DNA from 2 places in the Bacillus sp. XB1 genome. Region 1 is predicted to be linked to the other one. Evidence: riboswitches for the same ligand, from Rfam matches in the RefSeq annotation. Region 1 holds a riboswitch; the other holds the start of a gene.
The links. Region 1 has a riboswitch for FMN ahead of ribD (bifunctional diaminohydroxyphosphoribosylaminopyrimidine deaminase/5-amino-6-(5-phosphoribosylamino)uracil reductase RibD). Riboswitches for the same ligand answer to the same signal wherever they lie in the genome.
Positions count from the first base shown of each region.

Region 2: linked by a shared signal. The riboswitch ahead of ACK1U5_RS11115 (ECF transporter S component) and the one ahead of ribD (bifunctional diaminohydroxyphosphoribosylaminopyrimidine deaminase/5-amino-6-(5-phosphoribosylamino)uracil reductase RibD) in region 1 are both predicted to bind FMN.

Region 1 is NZ_JBNRIL010000002.1:712,621-729,207, reverse strand. Features, by position in the region: gene ACK1U5_RS19120 (GrpB family protein) at 1-58, opposite strand, end outside; gene ACK1U5_RS19115 (YqkE family protein) at 125-388, opposite strand; gene ACK1U5_RS19110 (bifunctional metallophosphatase/5'-nucleotidase) at 590-2,179, shown strand; gene ACK1U5_RS19105 (ribbon-helix-helix domain-containing protein) at 2,305-2,781, opposite strand; gene ACK1U5_RS19100 (alpha/beta fold hydrolase) at 2,903-3,901, shown strand; gene ACK1U5_RS19095 (Na+/H+ antiporter family protein) at 4,033-5,352, shown strand; gene ACK1U5_RS19090 (LacI family DNA-binding transcriptional regulator) at 5,377-6,240, opposite strand; gene ACK1U5_RS19085 (GNAT family N-acetyltransferase) at 6,340-6,822, opposite strand; gene ACK1U5_RS19080 (alpha/beta hydrolase) at 6,904-7,830, shown strand; gene ACK1U5_RS19075 (DUF2552 family protein) at 7,840-8,085, opposite strand; gene ACK1U5_RS19070 (CDGSH iron-sulfur domain-containing protein) at 8,374-8,580, shown strand; FMN riboswitch at 8,771-8,914, shown strand; gene ribD (bifunctional diaminohydroxyphosphoribosylaminopyrimidine deaminase/5-amino-6-(5-phosphoribosylamino)uracil reductase RibD) at 9,220-10,332, shown strand; gene ribE (riboflavin synthase subunit alpha) at 10,314-10,958, shown strand; gene ribBA (bifunctional 3,4-dihydroxy-2-butanone 4-phosphate synthase/GTP cyclohydrolase II) at 10,971-12,164, shown strand; gene ribH (6,7-dimethyl-8-ribityllumazine synthase) at 12,183-12,644, shown strand; gene ACK1U5_RS19045 (hypothetical protein) at 12,668-12,988, opposite strand; gene bioB (biotin synthase) at 13,170-14,168, opposite strand; gene bioC (malonyl-ACP O-methyltransferase BioC) at 14,170-14,979, opposite strand; gene ACK1U5_RS19030 (alpha/beta fold hydrolase) at 14,945-15,685, opposite strand; gene bioF (8-amino-7-oxononanoate synthase) at 15,682-16,587, opposite strand, start outside.
Region 2 is NZ_JBNRIL010000001.1:2,167,232-2,183,818, forward strand. Features, by position in the region: gene ACK1U5_RS11025 (type 2 isopentenyl-diphosphate Delta-isomerase) at 1-113, opposite strand, end outside; gene rpsA (30S ribosomal protein S1) at 126-1,274, opposite strand; gene cmk ((d)CMP kinase) at 1,609-2,286, opposite strand; gene ACK1U5_RS11040 (YpfB family protein) at 2,416-2,589, opposite strand; gene ansA (asparaginase) at 2,770-3,744, shown strand; gene ACK1U5_RS11050 (YpdA family putative bacillithiol disulfide reductase) at 3,780-4,760, opposite strand; gene ACK1U5_RS11055 (peptidoglycan recognition protein family protein) at 4,869-5,399, opposite strand; gene ACK1U5_RS11060 (DUF3961 domain-containing protein) at 5,479-5,715, opposite strand; gene ACK1U5_RS11065 (hypothetical protein) at 5,814-6,023, opposite strand; gene gudB (NAD-specific glutamate dehydrogenase) at 6,104-7,390, opposite strand; gene ACK1U5_RS11075 (genetic competence negative regulator) at 7,702-8,310, opposite strand; gene ACK1U5_RS11080 (MerR family transcriptional regulator) at 8,388-9,263, opposite strand; gene ACK1U5_RS11085 (metallophosphoesterase) at 9,263-10,039, opposite strand; gene ACK1U5_RS11090 (LysM peptidoglycan-binding domain-containing protein) at 10,107-10,586, opposite strand; gene ACK1U5_RS11095 (CPBP family intramembrane glutamic endopeptidase) at 10,609-11,172, opposite strand; gene recQ (ATP-dependent DNA helicase RecQ) at 11,172-12,701, opposite strand; gene ACK1U5_RS11105 (helix-turn-helix domain-containing protein) at 12,691-13,752, opposite strand; gene ACK1U5_RS11110 (ferredoxin) at 14,051-14,299, shown strand; gene ACK1U5_RS11115 (ECF transporter S component) at 14,421-14,999, opposite strand; FMN riboswitch at 15,162-15,301, opposite strand; gene ACK1U5_RS11120 (hypothetical protein) at 15,551-16,237, shown strand; gene ACK1U5_RS11125 (peptidoglycan DD-metalloendopeptidase family protein) at 16,402-16,587, opposite strand, start outside.

The DNA of each region.
Region 1 (16,587 bases):
CCATTTGAAATTTTTCACTCCAATGGTTTTCATGTGGAACAACGACAATTTTTCTCATTCTAACTCCCCTTTTCTTACAAGCTCGTCAAAAAATGATCAGTGGTATTTCACTGATCATTTTTTATTATTTAAAGTCTTTCCAAGTAAGGTTACTTTCACTTAGCAGTTCTTCAAATGATTTATTCTTTTCACGTTCTTTTTGTTCTTGGCGCTTTCTTTCCAGTTCAGCTGCCTCTTTTTCCTCTTCTCTCACTTGCAACTCTTTCTTCTTACTCTTTAATTGTTGCATGAGTGAATCATTTAATTGATCGCCTAATGTAAGTGTTTCTTTCTTTGGTTGATTCACTTGCGATTGTCTTTGCATTTGTCTTTGTTTCTTTTTCTTCATGCTACTCACCTTTTACTTTTTTCTCCATTATAGTAGATACACGATGAAATCGACAATAAAAAAGGGTCTTTACTCTATTATTCACTTTTTGTAAATATGTTAATTTTTCGAAAAGACTAAATTTTTGTGTAGCTATAATCCTATGAATCTATTAAAATTATGTCGTATGATGTCAGATTATAAAAAAAGGAGAATTATATTATGTGGAAAAAAATTATTCCTGCCGTTGCTGTTTTAAGCACCATTACTTTTTCAAGCGTATTTGCCGCTCCCCCATCTCAGAATCCAGCTGAACAAAACCGCTACATAGACGTACAAATGCTTGGTATTAATGATTTCCATGGACAACTAGATACTGTTAAAAAAATCAATAATAAAGAAGCTGGTGGCGCTGATTACTTAGCTACTTATTTAAAAGAACGTAAAAAACAAAACCCTAATACACTTCTCGTACATGCTGGTGATATCGTCGGAGCTAGTCCACCAGTTTCAGCATTATTACAAGATGAACCGACAATTGAATTTTTAAATGACTTAAAATTTGATGTTGGTACAATCGGAAACCATGAATTTGATGAAGGTATTGATGAAATGCAACGCCTCATTTACGGTGGATATCATGAAAAAACAGGAAATTTCAAAGGAGCTAACTTCCCCTATGTAGCTGCTAACTTCTACAACAAATCAACTGGCCGCTTATTTTTACCACCGTTTACTGTAAAAATGGTAGATGGTGTTCCTGTAGGATTCATTGGGGTTGTTACAACTGATACACCAAATGTCGTTATGCCTACGATGCTTAACAATGTACAAATTACTGATGAAGTAGAAGCAATTAATAAATCAACACAACAATTAAAACGTCTCGGCGTTAAATCTATCGTCGTTCTTGCTCATGTCGGTGGAACAACCGATGAGTCTGGGGTAACAAATGGCGATCTTACTCGAATTGCAAATGAAACAGACCCAGAAGTTGATGTTATTTTCGGTGGACATAGTCATACGTATGTAAATGGTACAGTAAATAATAAACTAATTGTCCAAGCAAATTCATACGGAACGGCTTTCTCAGACGTGGATGTAACAATTGATCGTAAAACAAAGGATATTGTAAAGAAAAAAGCTGAAGTTGTTACAACGTATCATGAAGGTGTAGAACCTGATAAACAAGTAAAGAAAAAACTAGATCAATATAAAGAAAAAATTGCACCACTTGTAAATGAAGTAGTCGGAAAATCTACAGCACCTATCGACCGTAAACAAAATGATGCTGGTGAGTCCACTCTTGGAAATTTAGTTGCCGATGCTCAGCGTCAAACAATGCAAACTCAAATCGCCCTCATGAATCCTGGTGGCATTCGTAATGACTTAGATGCTGGTGATATTACGTGGGGTGAGTTATACGGCATTCAACCTTTTGGAAATCAATTAATTAAAGTAGATTTAACAGGTCAAGACATTCGCGATATTTTAAATCAGCAATGGCAAAAAGGAACAACAAGAATGCTTCAAATTTCAGGTATTCAATATACGTGGGATGCAAATAAACCAAACGGTGAAAAAGTTACAAATATACGTTTAACAAACGGTGAAGAATTATCTCCATCTAAAATGTATAGCGTAGTTGCAAATGCCTTCTTAGCTTCTGGCGGTGACGGATTCGTATCATTTAAAAATGGTAAAAATGCAGAAACTGGTCCAAACGACTTTGAAGCGTTAGTCGATTACGTAAAACAATTAAAAGAACCAATTCAGCCAGTTATTGATGGAAGAATTCAAAAAGTAAATTAAGTGTTTCTCTAATAATAAATTTCATTTTTCACGCCATAAAGGATTTATACTGATCCTCTATTTTATATGTAATATACATCATAAAAAGGATACTCGTTCTTCCAATGAACATAGTATCCTTTTCTTTAGTTATCAAAATGTGATGTTTTGTCAACTTCATATTGCTGTAAAAATTGGTGCAACGCCTCTTCTACAAGTTTAGATTTTTGAACTCCTTTCGATTCTGATATAAGGTCCAATTGTGATAATATTTCTGTATTAATAGAAAAGGTTCGTCTCTTCTTCTCTGTACTTTTACTCATAATTGGTACAATTACTTCTTCTCTTTTTCTTAATAATTCATAAATGCTTTGTAATTGCTCATAAATTAACAATTGATAATCTGTTTTCTCATATTGAAGGGCGGTCGCTTCTTGGAGTTGTAAGTGACGTGGTTCTTCTCCATCTCCTACAAAAATACGTTTCTTCTGCTCTCCATCATATTCGTATCCAATCAATCTTAATTTCTTCGATAATGTATACGGGCTTATTTCAAGACGTTTTGCTATAATAGCGATGGGTTCACGTCTATTTAAACCATCTATAATTTCTCCAATCGTCACAATTTCCCTCCTCCCGTGTTGAAATGACACTAGTATGGTATGTTACAATGATTTTCTAACAGTATATGCAAAATGAATAGCCTGTGCGATTCATACGATTTCACAAAAGGAGGTTTTCAATATGCTTTTTCGTAGCTACACCCCTCAGTTCTATAATGAAAACAAACAACTCATTCCTAATAGTATCGCTACGATAGAAAGCGTTATGATTAATAATCGAAAACAAACTCTCCTTATGCGTGGACAAAACGTAGAGCAACCTATTTTATTATGCTGTCACGGCGGACCTGGGATGGCACAAATCGGATTTATTCGCCATTTTCAAAAAGAATTAGAGAAGCAATTTATTGTTATTAATTGGGATCAGCGCGGGGCTGGTAAATCCTTTTCACTGAAAGATTTCGGAGCAAATTTCACAATCGAACAATTCGTTTCCGATGCAAAAGAAGTGATTCAATATGTACTTAAAAGGTTCAACAAACAAAAACTATTTCTCGCTGGTCATTCTTGGGGAAGTATTATTGGGCTTAACATAGCACATCAATATCCAAAGTATATCGAGGCTTACATCGGTATTGGGCAAATTGTACATATGAAACAAAATGAAGAATTGCTATATCAACATTTAATTCATTCTGCAAAAAAACATGATCATAAAAAGGCATTAGCTTCCCTTTTAAAATTAGGCAAACCACCATTTTTAGATACGAGACGTCTCATTATTCAAAGAAAGTGGCTTGGCACATTTGGAGGCGCAATCCAAAACGGATCTTCCTTTTCTTTCATACGAAAAGGTTTCTTTTCTCCTGAGTATACGCTATTAGATTGGTTCAAGTTTCTCGCAGGAAATTTAAAATCTGGCGTTTTATGGGAAGAAATGCTGACAATCGATTTCTTTTCTTCTATCTCAAGTTTATCTATTCCAGTTTATTTTTGTTCTGGTCGCTATGATTATCAAACTCCTTATGCACTCGTTCAAGAATATTGCGATATTATTGAAGCGCCTATAAAAAAGATGATTTGGTTCCCAAATTCAGCACATTCTCCTGATTTAGAAGAACCAGAATTATTCGCTAATTCTTTGCAATCAATTAAACAAGAGCTAGCTTTTCAGCATTAGTAACAAAAGGCTCTTTTACATTTCATAGAAAACATTTTATAATAATATGTCGCAAGTATGTATAAACATAGCAAAACATTTCATATTTACTTGTCTTAACAGAATAAATATTTAGGGAGATTACATTTATTATGAACGCTGTACTCGTCGCAGTAGCAATTATGCTATTGCTTAGTTTGTTACGTGTCCAGGTCATTGTCGCCATCATTGTTGGAGCTTTAACAGGCGGAATTATCGGCGGACTCGGTATTTCAGAAACGATTAACACTTTTACAACTGGTCTTGGAAATAGTGCTCCAATCGCTTTAAGTTATGCAATGCTTGGTGGTTTCGCTATTTCCCTTTCCAAAACAGGACTTCCAGATGCTATGATTCAAACTGCATTAAAATGGATTGGCAATGAACAAGACACGAAAAAACAAGTTTATTCTAAAATACTTATTTTATTCATTATTTTAACGATGGCTTGTTTCTCACAAAATTTGATTCCTGTTCACATTGCTTTCATCCCCATCTTAATTCCAGCACTTTTAAAAGTATTAAATGAGCTGAAAGTGGATCGCAGACTTGTCACATGTATTATTACATTTGGATTGATTACTCCTTATATGTGGATCCCTGCAGGATTCGGAAAAATTTATCATGACGTATTACAAACCAACGCTGCGCAAAGCGGCCTTACATTTGATGTCACACTTATTCCAAAAGCAATGACTATTCCAGCAATTGGTATGATTATTGGATTATGTGTAGCGGTATTCATTACGTACCGAAAACCTCGTACGTATGAAACAGAACAAATTCATACTACCGAAAATGAAATCGTTCCCTATACAAAACGTAGCATTACTTTCGGGTTATTATCTATTATTGCTACATTAACTGTTCAATTAACAACCGAATCAATGATTTTCGGTGCTTTAGCAGGTATTATCGTCTTATCAGTTAGTGGCAGTCTACCACTTAAAGAAGCAGATGCGATATTAACAAGCGGAATGCGTATGATGTCCTTCATTGGCTTTGTTATGATTGCTGCCGCTGGATTCGGCGCTGTTCTTCGAAAAACAGGACATGTTGAATCTCTGGTGCAAACGAGTGCACATATAATCGGAAATAACAAACCACTCGCTGCATTTCTTATGCTCGTTATTGGACTTCTCGTTACGATGGGAATTGGTTCATCCTTTTCAACCATCCCTATCTTAACAACCATTTTTGTACCTCTTTGCATTCAGCTTGGATTTAGTCCAATGGCCACAATTGCAATTATCGGTACAGCCGGAGCACTAGGTGACGCAGGATCTCCAGCATCGGATAGTACCCTTGGACCAACATCCGGTTTAAATGCTGATGGTCAGCACCATCATATATGGGATACATGTGTACCCACTTTTCTACATTACAATATACCGTTACTTATATTTGGCTTTATTGCCGCAATTACATTATAAAAAGGTGCGTATAAAACGCACCTTTTACTTTTTTATTTTTCCTTTTAATTGTTGAAAAGCTACTTTTCCGTTATCTTTGACATAGCTTTCAATTGTCGGTAGTGATGAACCTATCCATTCACACTCTATACTCCCGTTCGGTCCAACAATTTTTAATTTATCTGGTATATGTATATTTAGAAATCTCGCTGACCGAATTAACTCAATAGCAATCTGATCACTTGAGGCTACAATTCCATCTACATACGGATTGTTTTGCAATAATGTAATAAATTGTTTATTTGTATACCCTTGTACACATTCTTCTCGATAAGAGATTCCTTCATCCCAAACAGCGTCTAAAAACCCTGCTATATGATCTTCCATTTCTTCACTTTCTTCTCCCTCACCGAAATATGCAAGAAAGTGACACCCTTTCTCTTTTAATAAAGAAACAGCTCTCTGTCCACTTTCATAATAATTTCCATGTGATTGTTGCTCATCGATCACAACAAACGGAAATGGAATTTTTCCTACACTTTTAAAAACTGCTCTTGTCAAAATAACACCTGCAATGTTATTTTGCTTCAGCATATGTATGTATCTATCTTTATTCTCTATATTACAAATAATGATTTGATAACCTTCTTTATATGCTATTTCCTCAATACAATGTAGCAAAGTGATGTTTGATTGGTTACATAAATTATCTACAAGTAATGCAATTATCGTTGAATTCTCTTTAAATAGTGGCTTCGCTGCACTGTTTGGCCTATAACGTAATTCTTCAATTGCTTCCTTTACTTGTTTTACTGTGTCCTCATGAACGTATCCTTTTTCATTAATAACTCGTGAAACGGTTGCGACTGAAACACCTGCCAATTTTGCAACATCACGTATAGTTGCCACATCGTCACCCCTTAATATGGTAATAGATTACAAATTTACGGTAACCTAAATTACACTATCCGTCAAGATTAATAACTCACATTTCTGAAAATTGTTACATCATTTCACTAAACGATACTCCAACTGAATTTCATGTAAAATTGGGATATTATCATATCCAATACGTGGAATTTCTTTCTTTATTTTTCGTGCCTCCTCTACCGCATTCACATATAAATTAGTCATTACAAAATTACGTTTTTGGTAAAATCGTAACGCATTCATATTATCATTTGTTGTAATAAGCCAAACCTGTCTGCACCGTTCTTCTTCTGCAACTTGTAATACACAATCCACAAGTTTCGTCCCTATTCCTTTTCTTTCTTCAAAGCTATCTAGCGATACAATTTCGCACATATTCCCGATCACTTCATACGTTATAATTCCGATTATTCTGTCATCTAAGAGCGCAACAAATCCTGGCAACTCTTCTAACTGATGTCCCTTACCACGTGAAACCATCAATGAACTTCCCCAGTTCTCACACATGAACATTCGGATTGTTTCTTTCATCGCTGGCGTAATTTTTTGTATATGCAGCATTTCCTATTTCTCCCCTTTTATATCATTGTGATACAATATAAGTGTATCACATGTAACGGTATTTGGAGGATGAGGTAAAGTATGAAACGTTTTTTTGCAGCATTGTTTACTATACTAGGTGCAATAACTGCCCTTGGGATTTTCTTTACAAATAAAGTGATGTACTTAAAGAAAAAAACAGAGGAAGAAGTACTCGAAAGAGAAACGAAAAAACATTTTCGTATAGAGGATTTTGATGCTCTTCATAAAGAAGAAATTCATATCCCTTCACAATTCGGATACGACCTTCACGGATATTACATTCCTGCTGGTCATTCCACCAATAAGTTTATGGTTTTTTGCCACGGTGTAACTGTAAATAAAATAAACTCTGTAAAATATGCAAACTTATTCTTAAAAAGGGGATATAACGTCCTCATTTACGATCATCGTCGTCATGGTAAAACTGGCGGAAAAACAACAAGCTATGGATACTATGAAAAACATGATTTAAAATCCGTAGTTGACTGGCTAAAAAACCGTTTTGGCACCAATATTACACTTGGTATTCATGGTGAATCTATGGGAGCTGCAACACTTCTTCAATACGCAGGACTTGTAGAAGATGGTGCTGATTTCTATATTGCAGATTGTCCTTTCTCTGATTTTCACGGACAATTACAGCACCGTTTAAAGGTTGAATTCCATTTACCAAAATGGCCTTTATTACCTTTAGCAAACGCATTTTTGAAAGTTCGTGACGGTTATACAATTCGTGAAGTTTCACCAATCGACTGTATAAAAAACATTAACAATCCCGTTCTCTTTATTCATAGTAAAGATGACGACTATATTTTAGCTGATATGACAAAAGCGTTATATGAAGCGAAAGAAAATAATAAGCAGCTTTATATTGCAGAACACGGTGCACACGCTTGCTCTTATAACGAAAATAAAGAAGAGTACGAAGCAGCCGTCGATCAATTTTTAAACACATATGTGAAAGAAACAAAAAACAGGCTTGCATAAGCCTGTTTTTTATTGCGCTAAAACGTCTGTAACTTGTTCCATATTTTCAGAAATCCATTGCATTGCATCATCTAACGTTGGGAATTCTGTCGTTTGAAATGTTACTTCATCTTGAAGTAACCAAACATCCTTTGCCTCTTGCCCTACACCTGCAATGGACCAATGTAACAAACTATATGGATGATTATCATTCAAAAATGATGCCCACGTGCGCTCATTTGCAATGTTTCGTAATGTATGTAATTGTTTATCCATCTCTCGTCACCTTACTCTAGTCAGTTATGAAAACTATTATAACACTCTCTTCTTTCTCAAACAAAGTGCTCTTTTTTCTCCGCTATTTGCGGGCAGTAAAACTCCCACCTCAAAATTCGGCTGAAACAAAGAAGTTAGGTAAGAGATTAACTGCCCCTAAAAGCCCGATTGGTTCAACTAATAATTAGTGGGGGATGCCTCCCTCACTAATTAAAGTTTCACTTTATATTGCCAAGCACTTCCCTTGATTATATGATGAAATTAAGCGTTTGGGAAGGAGGGATAACGTTGGCAAAAGTACAAATTAAAGTAAATGATAATGGCTCTTTTCGCGTTACAGGGGACGTGGAATTAGTCGACTCACAAGGGAATGCATTCCCAGCAAAACCGGCATTTTCTTTATGCCGTTGTGGTTTATCAAAAAATATGCCTTATTGCGACGCTTCGCATAAAGGTAAATTCGAGTCTGTTGTTAGAGCACCAGAGGCAGAATAATTTTACATGTGACATGCACATTTTTTTGTGCATGTTTTTTCTTTTTAGCAACTCCGTTATATCCCTTCTCTTTACAACATTTCTAATACTTTTATTTCCATTCCAGCCTGCATATATTTTCACACAATTCTTCACATTCGAATATTTTTTACTAGCCTTTTATTTTTTTTGTGCTATAATTTGAGCAAACAGCATCCTTCGGGGTCGGGTGAAATTCCCAACCGGCGGTGATGAAGTGAAAACTTCTAAGTCCGTGACCCGTTTTCAACTCGAAAACGGTGGATCTAGTGAAACTCTAGGGCCGACAGTATAGTCTGGATGGGAGAAGGATATGTTTCTAGTTTTTTATATAGTGAATACACTTTTATTTCAGTATGCATATTTTTAAAGATTCATTTTGATTCTTTATATATGTTTAATTTTCTATACTTATTTTTTATACTGAAATAAAAAGAGACAACTAGCGTTTAAAAATTCGATATTTTGCTAGGTTTTTTCCTTATGCAAAAATATCAATTATCGTTAGGTTTCTTTCCTATGCTTTCGTATTCAAACTATATTTCTAGAAATCACGTCTCCCAAACCCCAAGGATATTAAATCCTTGGGGTTTTTTGATTTTTTTTGGAGAGGTGAAGAAAATGACAGATCAAGAATATATGAGGATTGCCCTGCAGTTAGCAGAAGGAACATCAGGACAAACAAGTCCAAATCCTATGGTTGGTGCTGTTGTTGTAAAAGATGGAAACATCGTTGGTATGGGCGCTCATTTACGAGCTGGTGAAGAACACGCAGAAGTTCATGCCCTTCAAATGGCTGGTCAGAACGCCAAAGACGCTACCGTTTATGTAACACTGGAACCGTGTAGCCACTTTGGAAAAACACCACCTTGCTGTGAATTGCTCATCGAAAAAGGAGTTAAGCGTGTTGTAATTGCTACTCTCGATTGTAATCCGCTCGTTTCTGGTAACGGAAAAAGAAGATTAGAGGAAGCTAGAATTGAAGTAACTACTGGTGTTCTTGAAGCAGAAGCAGTTTTATTAAATCGCTACTTTTTTCACTACATGAAAACGAAACGCCCTTTTGTAACAATCAAAACAGCGATGAGCTTAGATGGAAAAACAGCAACTGTAACTGGTGAAAGTAAGTGGATTACAGGTGAAGAAGCACGTGCTGATGTTCACCAATATCGCCATACACATGATGCAATTCTTGTTGGAGTGAATACAGTTATAGCTGATAATCCTCATTTAACAACAAGAATTCCAAATGGTGGGAAACATCCTATTCGCGTTGTTTTAGATACCCATTTACGAACGCCACCATCTTCTCATGTTATAACAGATGGTTTAGCACCGACATGGATTATTGTCGGTAAGGATGTAAAGAAAGAGAAGATATCTTCTTATGAATCTAAAAATATAGCTATATTCCAAATGGAAACGAAGCATATAGAAATCGAGGACCTTCTTTCCTTTCTTGGAGAGAAACAAATTCTTTCTCTATTCGTTGAAGGTGGCCAATCGATTCATGCAAGTTTCTTAAAAACAAACAATTTTAATGAAATTGTAACCTATATAAGCCCGAAATTAATTGGTGGGAAAGATGCTCCTACTTTATTTGGAGGAAATGGTTTTTCAAAATTACAAGATGCGCTTTCCTTGAAAATTCAAGAGATGAAACAAATTGGTGATGATATAAAAATCGTTGCGAATGCCCGAAACGAGGTGACGAAATGTTTACAGGAATTGTAGAAGAATTAGGAACGATAGCAAACATGCAACAAAGCGGAGAAGCGATGAAATTAACGATTCATGCAAAGAAAATTTTATCAGATGTTCACTTAGGTGATAGTATCGCGGTTAACGGTATTTGCTTAACTGTAACAAACTTTACAACTACTTCATTTACAGTTGATGCAATGCCCGAAACGATGCAGTCGACATCACTTCGTATACTTAAACCGCACTCTAAAGTAAATTTAGAGCGAGCAATGGCTGCAAACGGACGATTCGGTGGACATTTCGTTTCAGGACATATTGATGGCATCGGAACGATTTTAAATAAAAAACAACATTACAATGCCGTCTATTACAAAATAGCAATTTCTGATGAACTGCTGCGCTATTGTTTGCAGAAAGGGTCCATTGCTGTTGATGGAACGAGTTTAACGATATTTGCTATAGACGAATCTTCCATAACGATTTCACTCATCCCGCACACAGTAAGCGAATCTGTCATTGGGGAAAAAAATGCCGGAGATATCGTAAACATTGAGTGTGACATGATTGGTAAATATATCGAACGCTTTATTACTAAACCTACAAAACGAGTAGGTTCAATGACTGAAAGCTTTTTACAAGAAAACGGATTTCTATAAGGGGGAAGCACAATGTTTCATCGTATTGAAGAAGCTCTAGAAGATTTAAAACAAGGTAAAGTCGTTATCGTATGTGATGATGAAAACCGAGAAAATGAAGGCGATTTTATTGCTTTAGCAGAGTACATTACACCAGAAACAATTAACTTTATGATTACACATGGCCGTGGTCTCGTTTGTGTACCGATTACAGCAGGGTACGCAGAACGTCTACAATTAGAACCAATGGTATCTCATAATACAGATTCACATCATACTGCGTTTACAGTGAGCATTGACCATGTTTCTACAACAACAGGGATTAGCGCTCACGAACGTGCAACTACGATACAAGAATTGTTAAACCCCGCATCAAAAGGCGCTGATTTCAATCGACCTGGACATATCTTTCCATTAATTGCGAAAGAAGGCGGTGTCCTGCGTCGTGCAGGTCATACAGAAGCTGCTGTTGATTTAGCAAAGCTATGCGGTGCCGAACCAGCTGGAGTTATTTGCGAAATTATAAATGAGGACGGCACGATGGCACGTGTACCTGATTTAATAGAATGCGCAAAACAATTTGATATAAAAATGATTACAATAGAAGATTTAATTGCTTATCGCCGCCATCATGAAACACTTGTGACGAGAGAAGTGGAAATTACATTACCTACAGATTTCGGTACTTTCCACGCAATTGGCTATTCTAACTCATTAGATACGAAAGAACATATCGCACTTGTAAAAGGTGATATTTCAACAGGTGAACCGGTACTTGTACGTGTTCATTCTGAATGCTTAACAGGAGATGTATTCGGTTCACATCGCTGCGATTGCGGACCACAACTCCATGCAGCACTTGCTCAAATTGAGCGTGAAGGAAAAGGTGTTCTTCTTTATATGAGACAAGAAGGAAGAGGCATTGGGCTTCTTAATAAGCTTCGCGCTTATAAATTACAAGAAGAAGGATTCGATACTGTAGAAGCAAATGAAAAACTCGGCTTCCCTGCTGATCTTCGTGATTACGGTATCGGTGCTCAAATATTAAAAGATTTAGGTTTACAAAGCTTACGATTATTAACGAATAACCCAAGAAAAATTGCTGGCTTACAAGGTTACGATTTAGAAGTAGTCGAGCGTGTACCGTTGCAAATGCCGGCAAAAGAAGAAAATAAATCATATTTACAAACGAAAGTAAATAAATTAGGACACTTACTAAACTTATAATTAAAGGAGAGATTTATTATGGTATTCGAAGGTCATTTAGTTGGTACAGGATTAAAAGTTGGAGTTGTTGTTGGACGTTTTAACGAATTTATTACAAGTAAGTTACTTGGCGGCGCTTTAGACGGATTAAAGCGTCACGGTGTAGAAGAAAATGATATTGATGTTGCTTGGGTTCCTGGTGCATTTGAAATTCCTTTAATCGCTAAAAAGATGGCTAGTAGCGGAAAGTATGATGCTGTTATTACACTAGGTACTGTAATCCGAGGTGCTACAACTCACTACGATTACGTTTGTAATGAAGTAGCAAAAGGTGTTGCGTCTTTATCACTACAAATGGACATCCCAGTTATTTTCGGCGTATTAACGACAGAAACAATTGAACAAGCGATTGAACGCGCAGGTACGAAAGCTGGTAATAAAGGATATGAATCAGCTGTTGCTGCAATTGAAATGGCTCACTTATCAAAACAATGGGCATAAAAAAAAGAGGCTGCGGCCTCTTTTTATTTTTTCACCTTTTTTTGTACATCTTTTATTAATTCATTCATCGTTTTTCCTTCTGTTTTTATATGAAGAGCTTGTGCTGTTCTCCATACATTCTCTCTTTTTTTCGCTTCTTCTATAATAGTAATTTCTTTTCTAACTTCCTTTAAATCTTTTCCTTCCGTTTTCAATCCAAAATGTTCAGCTTTCGTTCGAAAGTGTTGTTCGATTCTTTGTTGCATCTCTTTTTGTTCAGGATTTTCAGCAGCCTTAACTGGATCAGAACTTATTGCTTTTATTAAAATTAAACAAGTCATAATCGCTAATATGTATTTGTACATGTAAAATCCTCCAACCCAATATAAATTACATATTTACTATGTACAACTAGGGCTTGGAAAATTCGTCCACAAAAATTCTTTTTTTCGTTCAAAAACCAATAGTATCAAGCGTTCACAACTATTTATTACATTTTATTTACAAAAAAGCAAACTCTTTTACAAGTTTGCTTTTTCATCTATCTTATAATGCACATTCTTCAATCTCAAATCCTAAATCTGCAATCATACCCCAGTCCGCAGTCGGCTCTTGCCCAGCTGTCGTTAAGTAGTCCCCGACAAAAATAGAATTTGCTGCAAATAAACCGATTGGCTGTACAGAACGTAAATTGATTTCACGTCCTCCTGAAATACGAATTTCTTTTGTTGGGTTTACAAAACGCATCATTGCAAGTACTTTTAAACATTCTACTGGCGTTAACTCTTTTTGCCCTTCAAGAGGTGTCCCCTTTACAGCAACAAGGAAATTACAAGGGATAGAATCTGCATCTATACGTTGTAATTCAAATGCAATTTCAGCACGCTCTTCAATTGTTTCTCCCATGCCAAAAATTGCTCCAGAGCATGGTGAAATACCAGCTTGTTTTGCTTTTTGAACTGTATCAACACGATCATCATACGTATGAGTTGAACAAATACTATCGTAATTATTTGCATGTGTATTTAAGTTGTGATTATAACGGTGCACGCCTGCTTCCGCTAAACGTCCTGCTTGATCTTCATTTAAGAAACCTAAACAACAACAAATCTTCAAGTCTGTCGTTTCACGAATTTCCTTAACTGCTCCAATTACGTGATTTACCTCTTTATCCGTCGGACGACGACCAGACGCTACAATACAATATGTACCTGCTTTACGGCGTATTGCTTCATGTGCCCCTTCTACAATCTTCTCCTGCGTTAACCATGCATATTTATCAATCGGTGCTTCTGAAATAATAGACTGTGAGCAATATCCACAATCTTCAGGACATAATCCAGATTTCGTATTAATAATCATATTCAATTTTACTTTCTTACCAAAGTGATGATGGCGAATAATGTAAGCTGCATTCATAATTTCTAAAACTTCTGTATCATCAGCTTCTAATATCGCTATTGCATCTTCTTTCGTAATCATTTTCTCTTCCACTACGTCGTATGCAAGTTTTTTCCAATCCCTTTTTGTTTGTACTTGTTTCATTTCATCTCTTCCCCTTTTTTGTTATATGTATAAATAAAGCATGATACGTTGCCATTATCCCTTCATTTCCCGTGAAGTCTCTTTCGTATATGCGTAGCATCGCACGAAAGAGTGAGGGACTTTGACAATATGATCCTTCATTGCTATTAGTTGCTCCTACTTTTCGAATAGAATGCAGAAACTCCTTAACTTCTGTAAAACTCTCTATGTAACATGTTTCAGAAACATGCACATCCCCTGTTTCTATCTTACATATATGAAGCAACTGATCTTTTGAATAAAAACGTTGACCAATCGATATTTCATTTTTTATATTTCTTTCTTCTTTCGCACGTTGGAACGAAGCATGCAATTCTTGAAATGTTTCATGTCCAAACGTTGAAAAGAGTAATATCCCATCTATAGACAAATGTTGAAATAAATTTCTTAACACTTGTTGTAAATTATTTAACCATTGAAATGTAGCATTTGAAATAATGACATCATATGATTCTTCTAATCGTAATTGCTCAATATCTTCACAGTGAAACGTTACATTTTTTACATTTTGTCTAGTTTGCGCAATCGCAATCATACTTTCAGCAAAATCAACTGCTGTAATATGTGCTTTCGGAAATAACTTTGATAATTGTTCTGTTACATACCCCGTCCCGCATCCCAGTTCTAAAATACGTATTGATGCCGTTTCACTATATCGTTCCTTTAAGATTGAAAGTAATGAATGTGCCATCTTTTTTTGTACATTTGCATATCGATCGTAAGATACGGCTGCCCCATTAAACCGTTTTTGTAGTAACGTTTTGTTGATCATGTCGTATCCCCTCTACAAATTGAATTATCTCATTTGCACAATATTCAAAATTCGTTACACATAATGCATGCCCTGCTTCACTTACTACTTTCAGCTCGCTGCTGCTATTCTCCGTCATACTACGTGCCGCAGACAATGGGCATATTACATCCTGTTCTCCGTGAATAAGTAGTATAGGTACTTTAATTTCTTTTAGTTCTTCTCTCATATCTGTTTCTATTAAATAATCCAAACCTAGTTGTAAAGACTGAATAGAATCACCTTTAAAACGGTCTACAATGTCTTCAAAGTTTTTATTCCCTTTTAGCTCATCTTTCGTAAACATATTTTCATAAAAACGCTTGAGCGTATCCTCTCTCCTTCTCGCCAAATTCCTTTTCAGCCGTTCTATATGCAAAGCATTCCATCCATTACTATAGTCGCTCGTATTTGTAAATTTAGCAGTCCCACCAATTAATACGATGCCTTTTGCCTGAATCTTTTTATAAGCTTCAACTGCTGCTAACGCTCCTAGTGACCATCCAACTAAAATTACGTTGTCGTTATGCGCTACATCTATAATTCGTTCCGCAAATTCACTTCGTTCTTTCACATTACGCCAATCTACGCATTCAACAGGATATCCTTTAAAATACGGAAGTACTAAATCCCAAATATTCTCTTCCATTCCCCATCCGGGGATAAAAATAATCTTTAGCTCGTTCATACGAAAATCTCCTCTTCTTTCGCAATGTGAATAATTCGGTCAATAGCCCATTTTAAATCAGCTATTGTATGTTGCGATGTAACTGCAAAGCGAATTCGAGAACTATGAACCGGCACAGTTGGCGGACGAATTGCAATGGCCGCAATCCCTGCCTCTTGCAACCTTTTACTAAATCGTAAAGCATGTTCATTTGAACCGACTACAATCGGTACAATATGAGTTGAACTATTCCCAATATCAAAACCAGCATCCCTTAATTTAGTTCTGAAGTATTCTCCGTTTGCTATAAGGTTCTCTCTTCTTTCATTATCTTCTTTTACAATTTCAATTGCTTTTTGCACTGCTCCTAACGTACTTGGTGGTAAAGCTGTAGTAAAAATAAAGCTTCTCATCATATTTTGTAAATACTCTATATAAATTTCATCACCTGTCAAATACGCACCATAACACCCTAAAGCCTTGCTAAACGTCCCCATATGTATATCAATTTTTTGAGCAAGATTTTTTTCTATATGAGATAACCCAGCTCCGCCGATTCCATATATTCCACTCGCATGTGCTTCATCGACTATAATGATTGCCCCGTATTTCTCTTTCAGCTGTACTAAATCTCTCAAATACGCAGTATCACCATCCATACTAAAAACGGTATCTGTTACGATTAATTTTCTGCTTTCAGGCGAAGCCATTTTCAACAGCTTCTCTAAATGATCCAAATCATTATGACGATACCTTTTATGCTCTGCCCCGCTTAATATGATTCCATCAACAATACTTGCGTGATTTAACTTGTCACTAAAAACAATATCGTGCCGAGAGGCCAAAGAAGATATGGCACCTATATTTGCCGTATACCCACTATTTACGATTAAAGCTCTTTCAGTACCTTTCCATTCACATAT
Region 2 (16,587 bases), on a different contig from region 1:
GAATTTGGCAAGCTTTGATGCACAAAATCAATATCATGAAAGCCATGCGTACGAGACTGACCAGTAGAAAGAGCGTATTCAATATGATCTAATTTACGTTTTGCCCTTACCACTTGTACCCCTCATTATTTCTTTAATTTTTTCAGTTGTTCACCAATAATATCACTTAATTGGAAAGTAGCAGAATCAGCATTTGGCTCATACTGACTATAATCTTCAGTTACATTATTTTCCTCAAGCGCTTCTTTTATACTTAAAGAAATACGTTTCTCTGCTACGTGAACTTCAAGTACTTTCACTTTTACTTCTTGTCCCATTTCCAATACTTCATTCGGATTTTTCACGTGACGATTTGCAATTTGAGATACGTGTACAAGTCCTTCAACGCCCGGTAAAATCTCAACGAATGCACCAAATGTAACAAGGCGTTTTACTACTCCCTCACGAATATCTCCAGCTTTTATTTCGCCAGCAACGTTTTCCCAAGGTCCTGGTTGAGCTGCTTTAATTGATAAAGAAATACGTTGTGTATCAGCATCAACAGATAACACCTTTACCTTAACCTTTTGACCTTGCTCTAACACTTCAGAAGGTTGCTCTACACGTTCGTGTGAAATTTGTGAAATGTGAACTAAACCGTCCACTCCACCAACATTAACGAATGCGCCAAAGTCAGTTAATCGTTGTACTGTTCCTTCAACAACGTCCCCTTCTTTTAATGAAGAAATTGCTTCTTTTTTCTTAGAATCTAGTTCTAATTCTACTACCGCTTTATGCGAAAGGATTACACGATTTTTTTCACGGTCTAATTCAACAATTTTCACAGCTAATGTTTTACCTTTATAGTCAGTAAAGTCTTCTACATAATGTACTTCTACAAGTGAAGCTGGAATAAAACCGCGAACACCAAGGTCCACAACTAATCCGCCATTCACAATATCTTTTACAGTAACATCAAATACATGACCAGAAGTAAATTTCTCTTGTAGTTCTACCCATGCTTTTTCTGCATCAACAGCACGTTTAGATAAGACAAGATCATCTTCTTCTAATTTAATAATTTTCAACTCTAGTGTTTGATCTAATTCTACAACATCGCTTGCTTTTTCAATATGAACGTTAGCTAATTCACTAATTGGAATTACGCCATCTGTTTTGTATCCAACATTTACAAGCACTTGTTTCTCTTCAACCTTCGTTACAGAACCTGTAACAACGTCACCAACTTGTAATTCTTTTGAATCCATAACTTCTTCATTCATTTTCTCTACCATGGAAATACCTCCCTACAGAATTGACAAAGCATTTTTTATGTATATACGAAATGAAAACAAAGTTTTCATTTGCATGTTTAAGAATTTCTCATCACATACTCTTTTTCAATAACATTCACAAGAAAATATATTAAACCTATATAAATAGTATACAGCAAAACCAGCTTGAAAAAAGTATGTTTTGAAATATAATAGCGAATATATTCTGACAGTTTTATTCCTCTTTAACTAACTTCTTACAAATCAGCTCATTTGTCAAGGAAAGAGACTCACAATTCACGTATCCTTTACATTTCTATTTAAACAAAAAAAGAAAGAGGATTATCCCCTTTCTTTATTTCGCAAACACTCCAGAAACAATGCTCATAATTTTTTGGACAACTTCTTCAATTGATAAAGAAGTCGTATCTAATTCCAATGCATCATCAGCCTTTTTTAGTGGAGAAACTTCGCGTTCTGAATCTAATTTATCACGCTGAGCAATTTCTTCTTTTAGCTGCTCTAAATTAGAATCGAAACCTTTATTTAAATTTTCTAAATGCCTTCTTTCCGCTCTTTCTTCAACAGAAGCAAGCATAAAGATTTTCACTTCAGCATCCGGTAATACATGTGTACCAATATCACGGCCGTCCATTACAACGCCGCCTTTTTTCGCTAACTCTTGCTGACGACGTACCATTTCTTCACGAACAAGGCGATGTTTCGCTACAATAGATACTCGATTCGTCACATCAGGTGTACGAATTACTTCAGAAACATCTTGTCCATTTAAAAATACAAGCTGTGTATTTTCTCCTTGCTGAAACTCAATATTTACATTCTTTACAACTTCCATTAACTGCTCTTCATTTTCAATGTCTACTTTTTGTTCAAGGGCTGCATATGTAAGCGTACGGTACATTGCGCCTGTATCAATATAAACATAAGAAAGTTCCTTCGCAACAACTTTTGCCACTGTACTTTTCCCTGCAGCTGCTGGACCATCTATAGCAATTGAAATTCGTTTATCCATTGTAACACCTCATTTTTTCACTTATAAAACAAAACGAAAAGCAGGTGTTCACCCTGCTTCTTCTCATTTGCTTCGCGTCATTAAATCCTCAATTATTGTAGCATAATCCTTCATAGAAGAAAATGAAAACTACCGATTCACCTGCAAGATTTCCACTTTGTTTTTTACCATAACACCCTCATAATAAACAATTTTAGATAAATATTTCACTGATGACTTATGTATAAATAACAATTGTACAACAGAAAGACAAATGAATTGTATTATCAATATACGAATAAAAATTCTCTCCATCTTTTTCAACGTAATTTCTCCCTCCTATACTATATTTGCACATTTCGTTTCGTAATTTTATACATCGTACATATAGCAGTTAATTTTATTGTCATTTTCGAGGCATACTTTTATACATTTCCATTGTCGAATTTACTCAAAACATGTTATGTTCTAAATGTATTTTTTTACTTGAAAGGGGTATAAGCATTGAAAAGAATCCTAGTTTTACACACAGGTGGAACAATTGCAATGGAGGAAGATAAAGAAACTGGGGTCGTACAACCAGGTAAAAAAAATCCTCTTTTAAAATTCATTCCTGATTTAGAAGGCGATGTTGATTTAATCGTTGAAGATGTGTTCCATCTACCATCTCCTCATATGACACCGAGCGAAATGTTACAATTACAAGTCATCATTGATGAAAGAGTAAAACAAGACAACATTCATGGCGTAGTTATTACGCATGGTACGGATACATTAGAAGAAACAGCTTATTTCTTAGATTTAACAGTACAAGCAACTATTCCGATCGTAGTGACAGGTGCAATGCGCTCTAGCAATGAGTTAGGTGCTGATGGTCTATATAACTTCTTATCAGCTGTAAAAGTTGCTAGTTGTGATGAAGCTGCAGAAAAAGGTGTTTTAGTCGTATTAAACGACGAAATTCATTGCGCTACAAATGTAACAAAAACACATACAAGTAATGTCGCAACATTCCAAAGTCCACAATACGGACCAATTGGAATGGTAACAAAACGCGGCGTTGTCTTCCATCACGCTTTAGTACATCGCGAATCATATACGATAAACAAAGTGTCTAAAAATGTAGTTGTTCTAAAAGCATATGCTGGCATGGATGATACATTATTAGCAGCAATCGAAAATCTTCCTGTAGACGGCATTGTTATCGAAGCTCTTGGACAAGGTAACCTCCCTCCAAGAACACTGCCTAGCCTAGAAAGATTATTAAATAAAGGTATTCCTGTCGTATTAGTTTCTCGCTGTTTCAACGGTATCGTTCAAGACGTATATTCGTATGAAGGTGGCGGTAAACACTTAAAAGATATGGGCATTGTATTCACATACGGCTTAAATGCACAAAAAGCACGCATTAAATTACTTGTTGCATTAGAGAATACAAATTCTCATGAATCCATTCAAAATATGTTTATGCACGAATAAAAAGGAGCTGTCGAGATTTTCCCGACAGCTCCTTTTTATTTTTCTCTTAATGCAATGGTTTGCGCAATCGCATCTCCATGAAATCTACCGTTCTCGATAAATATTTCATTTGCATTATTTCCAGCAGCAATGACACCTGCAATGAAAATATTTTCAGCATTCGTTTCCATTCTATCCTCTGTATAAATTGGACGTCCTGTTTCTTCATCAATCTGAACACCCATCTTCGTTAAGAAGCTATGATCAGGATGATAACCAGTCATCGCAAATACAAAATCGTTTTTGATTGTAAAAGCTTCACCATCAACTGTAAACGTTAATGTATGCTCAGTAATCTCTTTCACATGAGCTCCAAAATGCATTTGAATTGTACCGTTTCGTACTAACGCCTCAAATTCCGGCAAAATCCAAGGCTTTATGCTTGGTGAATACTCACTTCCACGATACAGTACCGTTACACGTGCACCAGATTTAACAAGTTCTAACGCGGCATCTACACTCGAGTTTTTCCCACCTATAACTACTACATCTCGATCAAAATAAGGATGCCCCTCTTTAAAATAGTGAGCTACTTTCTTCAATTCCTCACCTGGAACATTCATATAATTTGGATTATCATAATATCCAGTTGCTACAACAATATATTTCCCTATATACATTTCCTTACTTCCATCACGCTTTGTCGTCTCAACCTGAAAAACTTCTCCATCTTTTTGAACTTTCTCCACTCGCTCAAAAGCATTTACACGTACAGATTTACGTTTTACTACTTCACGATAATACGCAAGCGCTTGATTTCGAAATGGCTTACGATTTTCTGTAATAAAAGCTACATCACCAATTTCTAATTTTTCACTAGAAGAGAAAAATGTTTGATGAGTTGGATAATTATAAATGGCATTTACAATGTTTCCTTTTTCAATTACTAACGGATTTATCCCTACCTTTTGCAACGAAATTGCAGCCGCTAATCCGCACGGACCGCCTCCGATTATAATAACTGTTTCTTTCTGCATACTCGTCCACTCCTAGTCTTCTACCAATGCACTATTTATAAAAACAAGAAAAAACCTACTTACAGCAGTAGGCACCTATCTTTATTGTATTCATTTTTCATATATTTGTCATCTAAACGAAACGTACATCCGATAGACATCTGCTAAAAACTGTTGAAATTTAATACCTTGTTTCCCTAATACATTCTCAGGATCAATCTTTCTAGCTGGATCAAGCGTTTTATGTGACACGATATCTTTTTTCGGATTTAAGCCAAAGTTTTGGCATAAATACGCATGATACCATGTAAAACGATTATACGCTTCCCAAAAGTTAACATCACCACCATAACAAAGTTCCACTCCAATGGCCGCCTTATTCGCGTCATAGCCATATAAGTCATTATCCGTCGGCACACCATATCGAACATGATACGCAACTTCATTTATAGGAATAATCTCCAATATTGTTTTATCATCTATAAATGTATGTGCCGAAGCTTTCGGTTGTAATTCATTAAAGTAATCTCGATTGCCTATCGCATTGCTTCCAGGATTCCCCGTATCATGGCTTACGATAAATCTCACTTTAGTCAGAGGAATCCCCGGTCGTGAACTTCCATATCCAATATAATTGCGCTCTATAGGAAACATCGCCATTGCTACCAACTCCCGCTCTAGAAGATTACCTTACTTCCTTATATATGTATTCGGTAGCAATGTCCTTATCGCATATTTCTTACGCGAAGAGAAAATCGAAAATATTTGAAGTGAACACCATAAACAACAAGATACTTACAGCCACTCCATAAAAACCGTAAAACCAAACACAATCTTCTTTCGTATCTAAACCGAAAAATTTATTTACCGATTGTAATAATGTGCCACGCTTGCTTTGTTTGTTTCGTAATACTTCCACTCGCTCTACAACATCTGCTGGCATCATAAATCTTTGGTCTACTGTCATTTTCATCATTTATCTCTCCTTAAAATCATTTCCGTTTTGTTTATCTAAGGAGAGTATAGCACGTTTGTTCGTGTAGAACAAGCGTTCTTTTTTATTTTTATTTTATTTTATTTTTCAGCAAGCCAAGTAAAAATTGAGATTACAACGGCAATAATCGGCCCTACTACAACCACACCAAATATCAGAAACAGTAGCCCTTCCCCGAACATCCGAACGGTACTTATTTTGCGAGCTTTCATCGTTCTTGCGAGTTCTCCCTCTAACCTATTAACCTTTTCTTCTAATTGTTCTACTCGTTCCAACATTTCATTCTCCATATACAACACCTCATTTAATACTTCAACAAAAAAACGTGATTCCCTCGAAAGGAAATCACGTTTTCTCAAGATATAATATTTTATACCCAACCTCTGAAGCGGCTTGCTTCAGCCATTTTACGAACACCAACCATGTACGCCGCTAAGCGCATGTTCACTTTACGAACTTGTGCTGTTTCATAAATAGAATCAAATGATCTTACCATTACTTTTTCTAAACGTTGTTCTACTTCTTCTTCAGTCCAGTAGTAACCTTGGTTATTTTGTACCCACTCAAAGTAAGATACTGTTACACCACCAGCACTTGCTAACACGTCTGGAACAAGTAAAATTCCGCGATCTGTTAAAATTTTAGTCGCTTCTAATGTTGTTGGACCATTTGCAGCTTCAACAACGATTTTCGCTTTAATATCATTAGCATTTTCTTCTGTAATTTGGTTCTCAATTGCAGCTGGAACTAAAATATCGCAATCAAGTTCTAACAATTCTTTGTTTGAAATTGTATTGTTAAATAACTTTGTTACTGTACCGAAGCTATCACGACGGTCTAATAAATAATCAATATCTAATCCGTTTGGATCATGTAACGCGCCGTAAGCATCTGAGATTGCAATAACTTTCGCACCTGCATCATGCATAAATTTAGCTAAGAAGCTACCAGCATTACCGAATCCTTGAACAACAACGCGTGCACCCTTAATATCAATGCCACGTTTTTTCGCAGCTTCGCGAATACAAATTGTTACACCTTTCGCTGTTGCTGTTTCACGTCCATGTGATCCACCTAGTACAAGCGGTTTACCTGTAATAAATCCTGGTGAATTAAATTCATCAATACGGCTATACTCATCCATCATCCATGCCATAATTTGAGAGTTTGTGAATACATCTGGAGCTGGAATATCTTTCGTCGGTCCTACGATTTGGCTAATTGCTCGTACATAACCGCGGCTTAATCTTTCTAACTCACGGAATGACATTTCACGTGGATCACAAATAATTCCACCCTTACCTCCACCATATGGTAAATCAACAATACCACATTTTAAACTCATCCAGATTGAAAGTGCTTTCACTTCATTTTCTGTTACATTCGGATGGAAGCGAATTCCACCTTTCGTTGGACCAACAGCATCATTATGTTGCGCACGATATCCTGTAAATATTTTAACAGTCCCGTCATCCATACGAACTGGTATTTTCACTGTCATCATACGAATTGGTTCTTTTAATAATTCATATACTTCGTTTGGATAACCCAATTTTTCTAACGCTTCACTAATAACAATTTGTGTTGAATTCAATAGTTCAAAATGTTGTTCCCTTTGTTGTTGTGTTTTTGTTTGAGTTCCCTTTTCGGCTACCATAGTAAGTAAACCCCCTGTAATTTCACTTGTTTAGTAAACCTTCATTGCCTAGTATACACCCTTAAATTTGGAATGCAATAGAAAACGCTAACAAATATATACAAACTATTTTCTATTGCAAGCGTTTTCACTATTATTATAGTCCTTTTATTACTTTTAGAAAAGTAAAATACTTAAATATTTAAATATTTTTTATTTTCATCAACCACACTCCCATAAAACTGCATATTTTATTTTCAAAAAGTATGTTCGAGTATTTACAATCATCCCTTCCCTTCTCCAAATAAGAACAAAACCTCAGCTATGTTGTATTAGCTGAGGTTTTGTTTTTTCACAAAGTAATTGTGTATTTGTTCTATCGCGTTAACATCCATTAATTCTTTACCGTACTCCATGATGCGATAAATGGTTGCTGTAGACGGATTACCGTATTCCGCTAAAATAGCTATAAAATCCGCCTTTAACAATTGAATTTGTTCCTCTTCTTCCACCCAAAGATAGAAGCGCTCATCCCACGTATATAGCTTTCCGCCAGTTACACCAAGGTTATATAAGCGATTCGACAGGTTAATTACGTCATCTAGCGTAGCAAACTCATATAATATATGCTCACTTTCATCTAGAGTCACTTGCATTTCAATAAACTCGTCACGGAACTCATCATCTGTATCTATTTCTTGATTTTCTTTCGTTACAATTACAACCATCCCTTGTGCTTGTAGAGAAAACACTTCAACTGCAATCGGACCATCTGCTTCAAATCCTAATTCCTTATTTGCTTCTTGCATCATATCACGAAATAATTGCTGTACTTTCGGTGCATTTCTCCATAAATCTTCTTTCGTTAATCCTCGTTCAGATAAATCATCAAATGTTAGAAAAATTTTTATCTTATTGTAATTTAATCGTTCCAGCCTCATCTCATACCCTCCCTACGTAACCAATGCATCTAATTTTTATTATATGAAATAGAAAATAGATGGTTCTTTTCGAACAACTATTCCGACATTTTTAACCATCCATCCCATTCTTCTTTCGTATCACCAATTAAGATTGTTTCAATGTCCAACTGGTTTAGAACGCCTAGCTTTCCGATAAATCCAACAGAAAGAGATTCCCTTTTTTCTTGTAATAAATTTATAAAGTTCATCGTCTTTTTCATTTCTTGTTCGTCAGCAAAAGATATAAATACATATTTCGGCTGTATTTCCTCTACCGCTGATAACATACCATCTTCAGCTAAGCTTGTCCTAATATATATCGCCTCATATCCTTTTAAGCGTAAATAAGTTGAAAAAATAAATCCTTTCAATGCATCCTTTTCTAACACAATAACTTTGTGTAAAGAGGAAAACATTGAGGCATTGTGATACACCATCCCTAGACGCGTTTGTAAAAATGATAGTGCATATTGAAATTGCACCATTGAAATCTCATTATTATTTTTTGACGTTAATAATTTGTCTGTCACTCGAAGAACAATACTGGCAACAACCTTCTCTGTTGAATATATACTAAAAGCTTCGTTTAATAATGCAGCAATTGTAATTTCATCAAATTTTAACAAAGCTTGTAGCAAATCGTCCACTAAAACAACTTCTTTATCGAAATGTATCTCTTTTTGAACTGTACTCTGCAAACGATTTTCTTCTAATAATTGAACTGCTTGTCCAATCATCATACCGGAAGAAACTTTTTCCATTAACCATTTTAAAATTTGAATATGCTCTTCTGTATATAAACGATGCCCAGCTTGATTCCGCTTTGGGGCAATAATTTGATATCGTCTTTCCCATGCACGAAGCGTACTCGGCTGAACTCCAATTATATTCGAAACGGCTTTTATATTGTATTTCCCATTAAGAGTTGGCATCATTTCCCTCCGCACAATGTAATGATGTGTGTTTGAGCAGGTGCTCGGAAACGAAGTGGTATCAATGTTGTTCCATACCCATTACTAACAAAGAGAATCGTATTTAAATGGTTATATACGCCACCTTTTAAATATTTTTTAGATGGGAATAATCGGATTTGCCCTCCATGCGTATGTCCACTTAAGACAAGTGAAATCTGTTCATTTCCAGACATTTTTTTTATTATATCAGGGTTGTGACTAACTAGGATACGAAAACCATCTTCTTTACAATCCGCCAATGCCAAATCTAGACGATCACGGTGCAATCCAACATCATCTATACCGAGCAAACAAATTTTCTCGCCTAATTCAGACTCAAATACCACTCTTGTATTATCTAAAACTTTTACGTTATTTTCTAATAATAACGCATCTAATTCATGATATTCTATCTCATAATCATTGTTTCCCCACACAAAATATACAGGAGCTACCTCTCTTAACTTTTGAATATTCGCAGAGATTTTTGATAAAGAGACACCTTTCTCTGCTAAATCTCCTCCGATAATTACGAGATCTACTTTTCCTTTTACTTGTTCAATTAACAAATTCGAAATGACTCTTCTATGAATATCAGAAATAAAAAACACATTTACTTTTTGAAAACTTTTCGGAAATTCTTTAAATACTAAAGTATGTTCCAACACCGTATTACGCATCGCTTCTTTATACATCACAAGAAGCAATAAAATCCCCATGCCTATGAGAGTACTGAATAATATAATCCATATCATATTTTTGACTCCCCTCCTCATAAAGATAATCCTAGGCTTTTATAACAAACGGTGATCGCTTAACTCACTAGCTTTCTTGCTTTGTGGACTTATCTTTTATCGGAATTTTTAATTCTTGACCTGCACTCACTTCATCTTCTTGCAAGTTATTATACTTTTTAATTACTTCAATTCCATTTCCATCTGAAAAATATTGCTTCGCTATACTTTCTAAAGTTTCTCCCTCTTTCACAGTATGCGTTATTACTTTTTCAGAATGTTTCTGCGACTCAGATTTAGCTGAATCAAAGAAGATTACTTCAAACGCACTTTTTCCGGCATTATTACTATCACCCTTCACCTGAATATATTTATCCGTGTACCACAAAATACTAATCGGCAGCAGAATGAATAGAAATGTTAAAACCCGGACGAAAATGTGATTTATTTTAAACTTTTGTTTTTTTTCTTTATTTCTATGAATTTCACTACGCGGCGGTAAACTTTCTTTTTCTTCCACTCGCTCAACTTCTAATTCCTCTTCAAAATCAGGAATTCGTTTCCTCATGTTGTTCACCACCACCTTCCATTTATTTTCTTAATTGGAGTCCCATTATAAAATCAACAAGAAAGTGTGCAAAGATTGTTATAAACAAATTTCCTGTCCATTCAAATACATAACCAAAGACAAAACTAATGAAACAGACGAAACAAAACAAAAATGGCTTTGTTATATAACGAATATGTAACACTGCAAATACGAAGCTCGCAATTACAATTCCAAAATGAGTCTGTACTACACCTCTAAATAAAAATTCTTCTGCAAAACCAATTAAGAACGTAATAACGAGTAAGTGTAGAACGGACATTCCTCGAAACATCTTATCGTTAATACCACCATCATCAAACCAAGACTCCGGAAACACTCGCATTGCAACATAATCTAATAACACAATACCAATCGCTAACAAACCACCTATAATAAGTATAGATACTGGTTCCCATTTCCATAAATTAAAGACTTCTTTTACATCTTGAAATAATATATATGCCAGTAAACAGCCAATACCGATAATAATTAACTGTGTTATATATAGATTCAGCCTTATTTCCTGCGGACTCATATCTTCAACATTATGCCTTTGAATGTTCATCATTCCTCCATCTTTTCTAGGCCGAAAAGCTTTTGTAACTCTGTTTCCCAATTATAGTCGAAATCCGATTGTTGCGCTCGTCTTTTTTTATAATCTTCTTTTATAATACCGCAATAATCGCAGCAATTAATTAACTCTTGCTCTTTCCTATAACCGAACTGTTGCAGCACATATTCACGTCTACACCCTTTAACTTGTATCCATGATTTCATATTTTCTAGCTCACTATATTTATTACGCAACCTTATTTCTACTTCAGCTATTAATCGGTTCATAATTTCATCTGACAAACCTTCTAATAATAATCTTCGTTGTTGTATAATTCCAACCTGTTCGAGATGATAACGAACGAAACGCCAATATTGCTCATTAAATCTTGCTGCATTATAACAAATTTCTTCTACATCTTCTATTGGTAATTCTTTCGTTTGAAACATTCTTTCTTGTAGTAAAGAAAATAAAAATTGTATTTGTGACTTACTTGGCAATTCATCCTCAATGATTGAAATTGGTAAATCATGATCCAGCGGACTACATAATAAAATAGCTATACTCGGTTCGCCATCTCTTCCAGCTCTTCCGATTTCTTGTAAGTAAGAAGCTATATTAGTTGGATAATGAAAATGAATAATATATCGCGTATTCGCCTTATTTACCCCCATACCAAATGCACTTGTGCATATTACAAGTTGCAATTGATCGTTCATAAACTGCTGTTGAATTAACATACGCTCTTCATGTTCCATACCACCATGATAAAAAGCTACACCAGTAACACCTTTCCCTCTCAAGTATTCCGTTAACCTTTCTGTCCACGCTCTACTTGAGCAATATACAATCCCCGGCCCTTGTAAATACATCACCTGCTCTAAAAGCGCCTCTTTCTTTTCTTCTATCGTCTCTACAAATTGCACATCCATTGCAATATTAGGACGATCAATAGAGTATACATGTTCCGCGGCACCCTTTAAATTTAAACTATTTGCGATATCCTGCAGTACCCCTTTTGTCGCTGTGGCTGTCAATGCTAATACTGTAGGAGAACCAATATTTTCAATAACTACATTTAGTTTTTTATAGTCCGGTCTAAAATCATAACCCCATTGAGAAATACAATGAGCCTCATCAACAACAAATAATGAAATATGAATTTTCTTCAATTCCCTAATTAATAACTCCGACTGTAACATCTCTGGTGAAACAAAAATAAATTTATATGAAGATAATTTTTTCATCGCTTCTCTTTTTTCATTTAATGTCCGAAAACTATTAAATGCTATTACTCGGTTTTTCACAACATACTTTAATTGTGTCACTTGATCTTCCATTAAAGATAATAACGGTGATACAACAAGCACTGTTCCTTCTCGCATAAGCCCCGGAAACTGATAGCACATAGATTTCCCTCTTCCAGTCGGAAGCATTGCTATCACATCTTTTCCTTCTAATAAATCTGTAATAACTCCTTTTTGACCTGGACGAAATTCAGAATATCCAAACCACTTATATAAATATTCTTCAAGTTTCATTTACACCCTCCATCCGCGCTAATACAAGACGAACTTCAAAATAAGAGATATCTTCTCCAACCGCTTGTTTCAAAACACGTAACTTCCGCGTTTGCAATGCTTCAATTACTTTTATTACTTTGTCTATCTTTTCTTTTTCCATAAACATTTCAATAGAAAAATCTTTTTCTCGCAAAGCAATTTCAACAAAATGATCTTCTATCGTTGCAACCTTTAAATTCCGAATCGTCGCTATTTCTTCTAAAGAACGTCCTTGTCTCCAAAAATTATATGTTTTTTTCGTGGATAAACTAAATAATTCAGCTCTCTCATTTGGATAAGATATAATTTCAGCTAATAGTGGAAATTCATTTTCTTTATCACGAACTTCTTGTATAAAGAAATGCATTGTACCCCAAAATAAAAAATACACCCTGAATATATCTTGTTTCGTAATTTCTGCTAATTGTTGCAATGTACAACCAATACGTTCATAACCCGTTAGTCGATATGTTACAATCGTCGCTTCTATCGTATTGCTCTTTTCTAAAAGATTATGTACTTCCGTCCATAGTTTTCTCGCCAACTCACTTCTCTTATATGGTATTCCTGTTAGAAAACGTTTCACCCACATCATTATTTCTGTATCTTGCTGAATTGGGATAAACTTCGTATTATTCTGTTGTAAATTTGATATAGTTTGAATAATTAATGATAATCTTTTCCAAAATGTTTCACCTAATTCACCATAATGTAAACCATGCAAATGCGCCGGAAAAGCATAAACTTCCCCCCATTTATGTAACTGCATTTTACCCGTAGGTGTTAACACATATGTATTTTCATGTATTTCTTGAATAAAATTCGCTTGCAACAACTTTGCAACTTCACCATCATAGTCATTTCTATTCAATGATTTATATATTCCGAACAAAAAAGAAATTCGGAACATATTTCCATCTTGTAAAGTTTGCGAAGAACGTTTGCCCTTTAGTAAATAATAAATAGAAGAAACGGTTCTTTCACCATTCAATTGTTTTAAACAATGCAACAAAGTATATTGTATTTGCATGACCGCTTCCACCTTCCAATCTTAACTTCATTCTTTTCAGTACAATTACACTATCTACTTTCGCTCATTAAACTTATCATATAAGAACTATATACTTGTATATATTCTATTGTATCAAACGAAATCATATTTACGTATTTTGAAAATCTTATGACATAATTCAAAAATAAGTTGACACTCTAATTGATAAGCATTATCATTATAATTTTATGTTGAAAAGTTTTACAAACCGTTTTACAATAAGGTTATAATTTTTATGGCGAGCTTTTCACATACATATTATCAGGAGGGAAAAAAGATGGCAAAATATACAATCGTTGATAAAGATACTTGTATTGCATGTGGTGCTTGTGGCGCTGCTGCACCAGACATTTATGACTATGATGATGAAGGTATTGCATTTGTAACATTAGATGATAACCAAGGTATCGTTGAAATTCCAGATGTATTAATTGAAGATATGATGGATGCATTCGAAGGCTGTCCAACTGACTCAATTAAAGTTGCTGACGAATCATTTGACGGAGACGCTTTAAAATTCGAATAGTCTTTTATTAACTTCAAAAAATGCCCCTCATATTGATGAGGGGCATTTTTTGTATCTAAATTTTATTTTCCTTAATAAAAAACCATTAGTAGTTTCACACTACTAATGGTTTTAATATATATTATGCATTTTTCATTTTTGCAAACACCCATACTTTCAGGCGTGAGAATAATGCTACAAATACAATTGTTACAACAATCCCTTTAATTAAATTAAATGGTAAGATTGCCGTTACAACCGTTGTTCTTATAGCTTCGCTAGACATAGCCGGTGAATTTAAAAACCAAGTGTAAGCCGGGAATATGATGATGTAGTTTAATACACTCATAATAAGCGCCATTGTAATTGTCCCTAGCATTAATCCTGTAGTTAAACTCTTCACAGTACGATACTTTCTAAATAAGAAAGCTGCTGGTCCAATAAATAAACATCCTGCAATAAAGTTTGCAATTTCTCCAACTGGTACTCCCGTTAAACTTCCTTGAATCCCGTAATGTAAAATGTTCTTTATCGCCTCTACAATCACTCCTGCTACTGGTCCAAAGATAATTGCTGCAATTAGAGCTGGTACATCACTAAAATCAATTTTCAAAAATGGCGGAAGCCCTGGGAACGGGAAATCTAACATCATTAGTAAATATGCAATACTACTTAGCATCGCTACACTCACCATCTGCACTACACTGTTTTTTTGTTTCATCTTTCTCTCTCCTTTTCCATCGATCATCTCATGGAAAGTGGAAAGGTTCTGCTATGCCTATTTTTTCATAGAACGAAAAAACCCTTTGTGTTTTACACAAAGGGAGAATTTAAGGCACATCAAACAGACGTTCAAATCCATATCTTTTTTGAACGCTTGAACCTCCATCTTCTCCCATCCAGACTATACTGTCGGCTTTGGAATCACACCAAATCCTGCCTTAACGGCTCGCGGGCTTAGAACAAAATCATAAATAGTTCATCACCGCCGGTCGGGATTTTCACCCTGCCCCGAAGATAGACCGATATTCTATTTTCCCCTTCATTATACAACAACCTCATAACATTGTGAACTAAAAAATTGTAACTTATTTAAAATTAGTTATTTATTTTTCGTAACAAAAAAATAAATTGCGAGATATTTTACAATACAATCCATATTTTTTATTATTCGGCATTTCTCTTTTGAATTACCTAGTCATATATAATTAAAAGTGATAAGATATTGAATTGTTAAGATAAGAACATTTTCTGAGTTATGGAGGAAATGTCATGAAAAAAGACAAGAGACATTCTATTCGAGAAGCAATGAAAAAAAACTTAAGAAAAGAATACTTTTACTTAAAAAAAGAATTACTTTTCTACTGCCCAATTGATTTAGGCACATTCTCAAACGAGACATACTATGCTACTTTCGATGAAGATGGCATTAGTATTTATCAGTATGATAAAAAAACAGAAAGTAAATTAAAATTGTGTGAGCGTCATCCGTGGAAGAGTTGGAATAAAGTGAAGATTGATCACTATTTGACAACTTCTCAATTTATTTTTCAGGGTGAGCGAAATTGGATCTTATCTCTTTTTCAAAAAGGAAAAGAAGCTCAAAAAATTATTGAAGAGCATACATCTTTACAAACAGAAGTTGTTTCCCGCTCTTTCTTAAAAAAACTTCCTGGTTTTCGTTCTAATACACCACTGAATAAATACATCGGTAGTATTTGTTACACTGCACTTATTGCATTTTTATTAAAATGGATGATTCCATTTCAAGCACCACAAATCGCCCTGTATTCTATTTCGATTGGTTGTATGCTTCTTGGCCTACTTTGTTTGACAATCGGTTTAATTGAACCGACTATCGTACTGTTTCGAACAAAAGAGAAAACAAGAACAAAAGTTTTTTACTTATATAGCTATTTAGCTATTTCTGGATTTATATGTGTCTTTATTTTTTGGTAAAAGAAGCCGTCCCAAAATAAATTTTGGGACGGTTTTCTTTTAGATATAGATGCTCTAATTCACTCAATAGTTCTAGCAAAAGCGCCCATATAATTTCATTTACATTGAACCTTATTTAAGAAGAACATAAATTTGTTCAAAGTTTAATTTTTGAAATGTTTCCTTCACTTAACATATAATTGTTGATTAGGATAAATTAGCTCTTGCTGCAATCCATTTTTTTCTTTAATTTCCTTAAGTGTCATACTAAATTTCCGTGCAATACTAACTAAAGTATCCCCTTTTTGTACGACATATAATGATGAAGAAACAACTTCATTTCTTTGTTCATTTAAAACAAGCAATGGGTT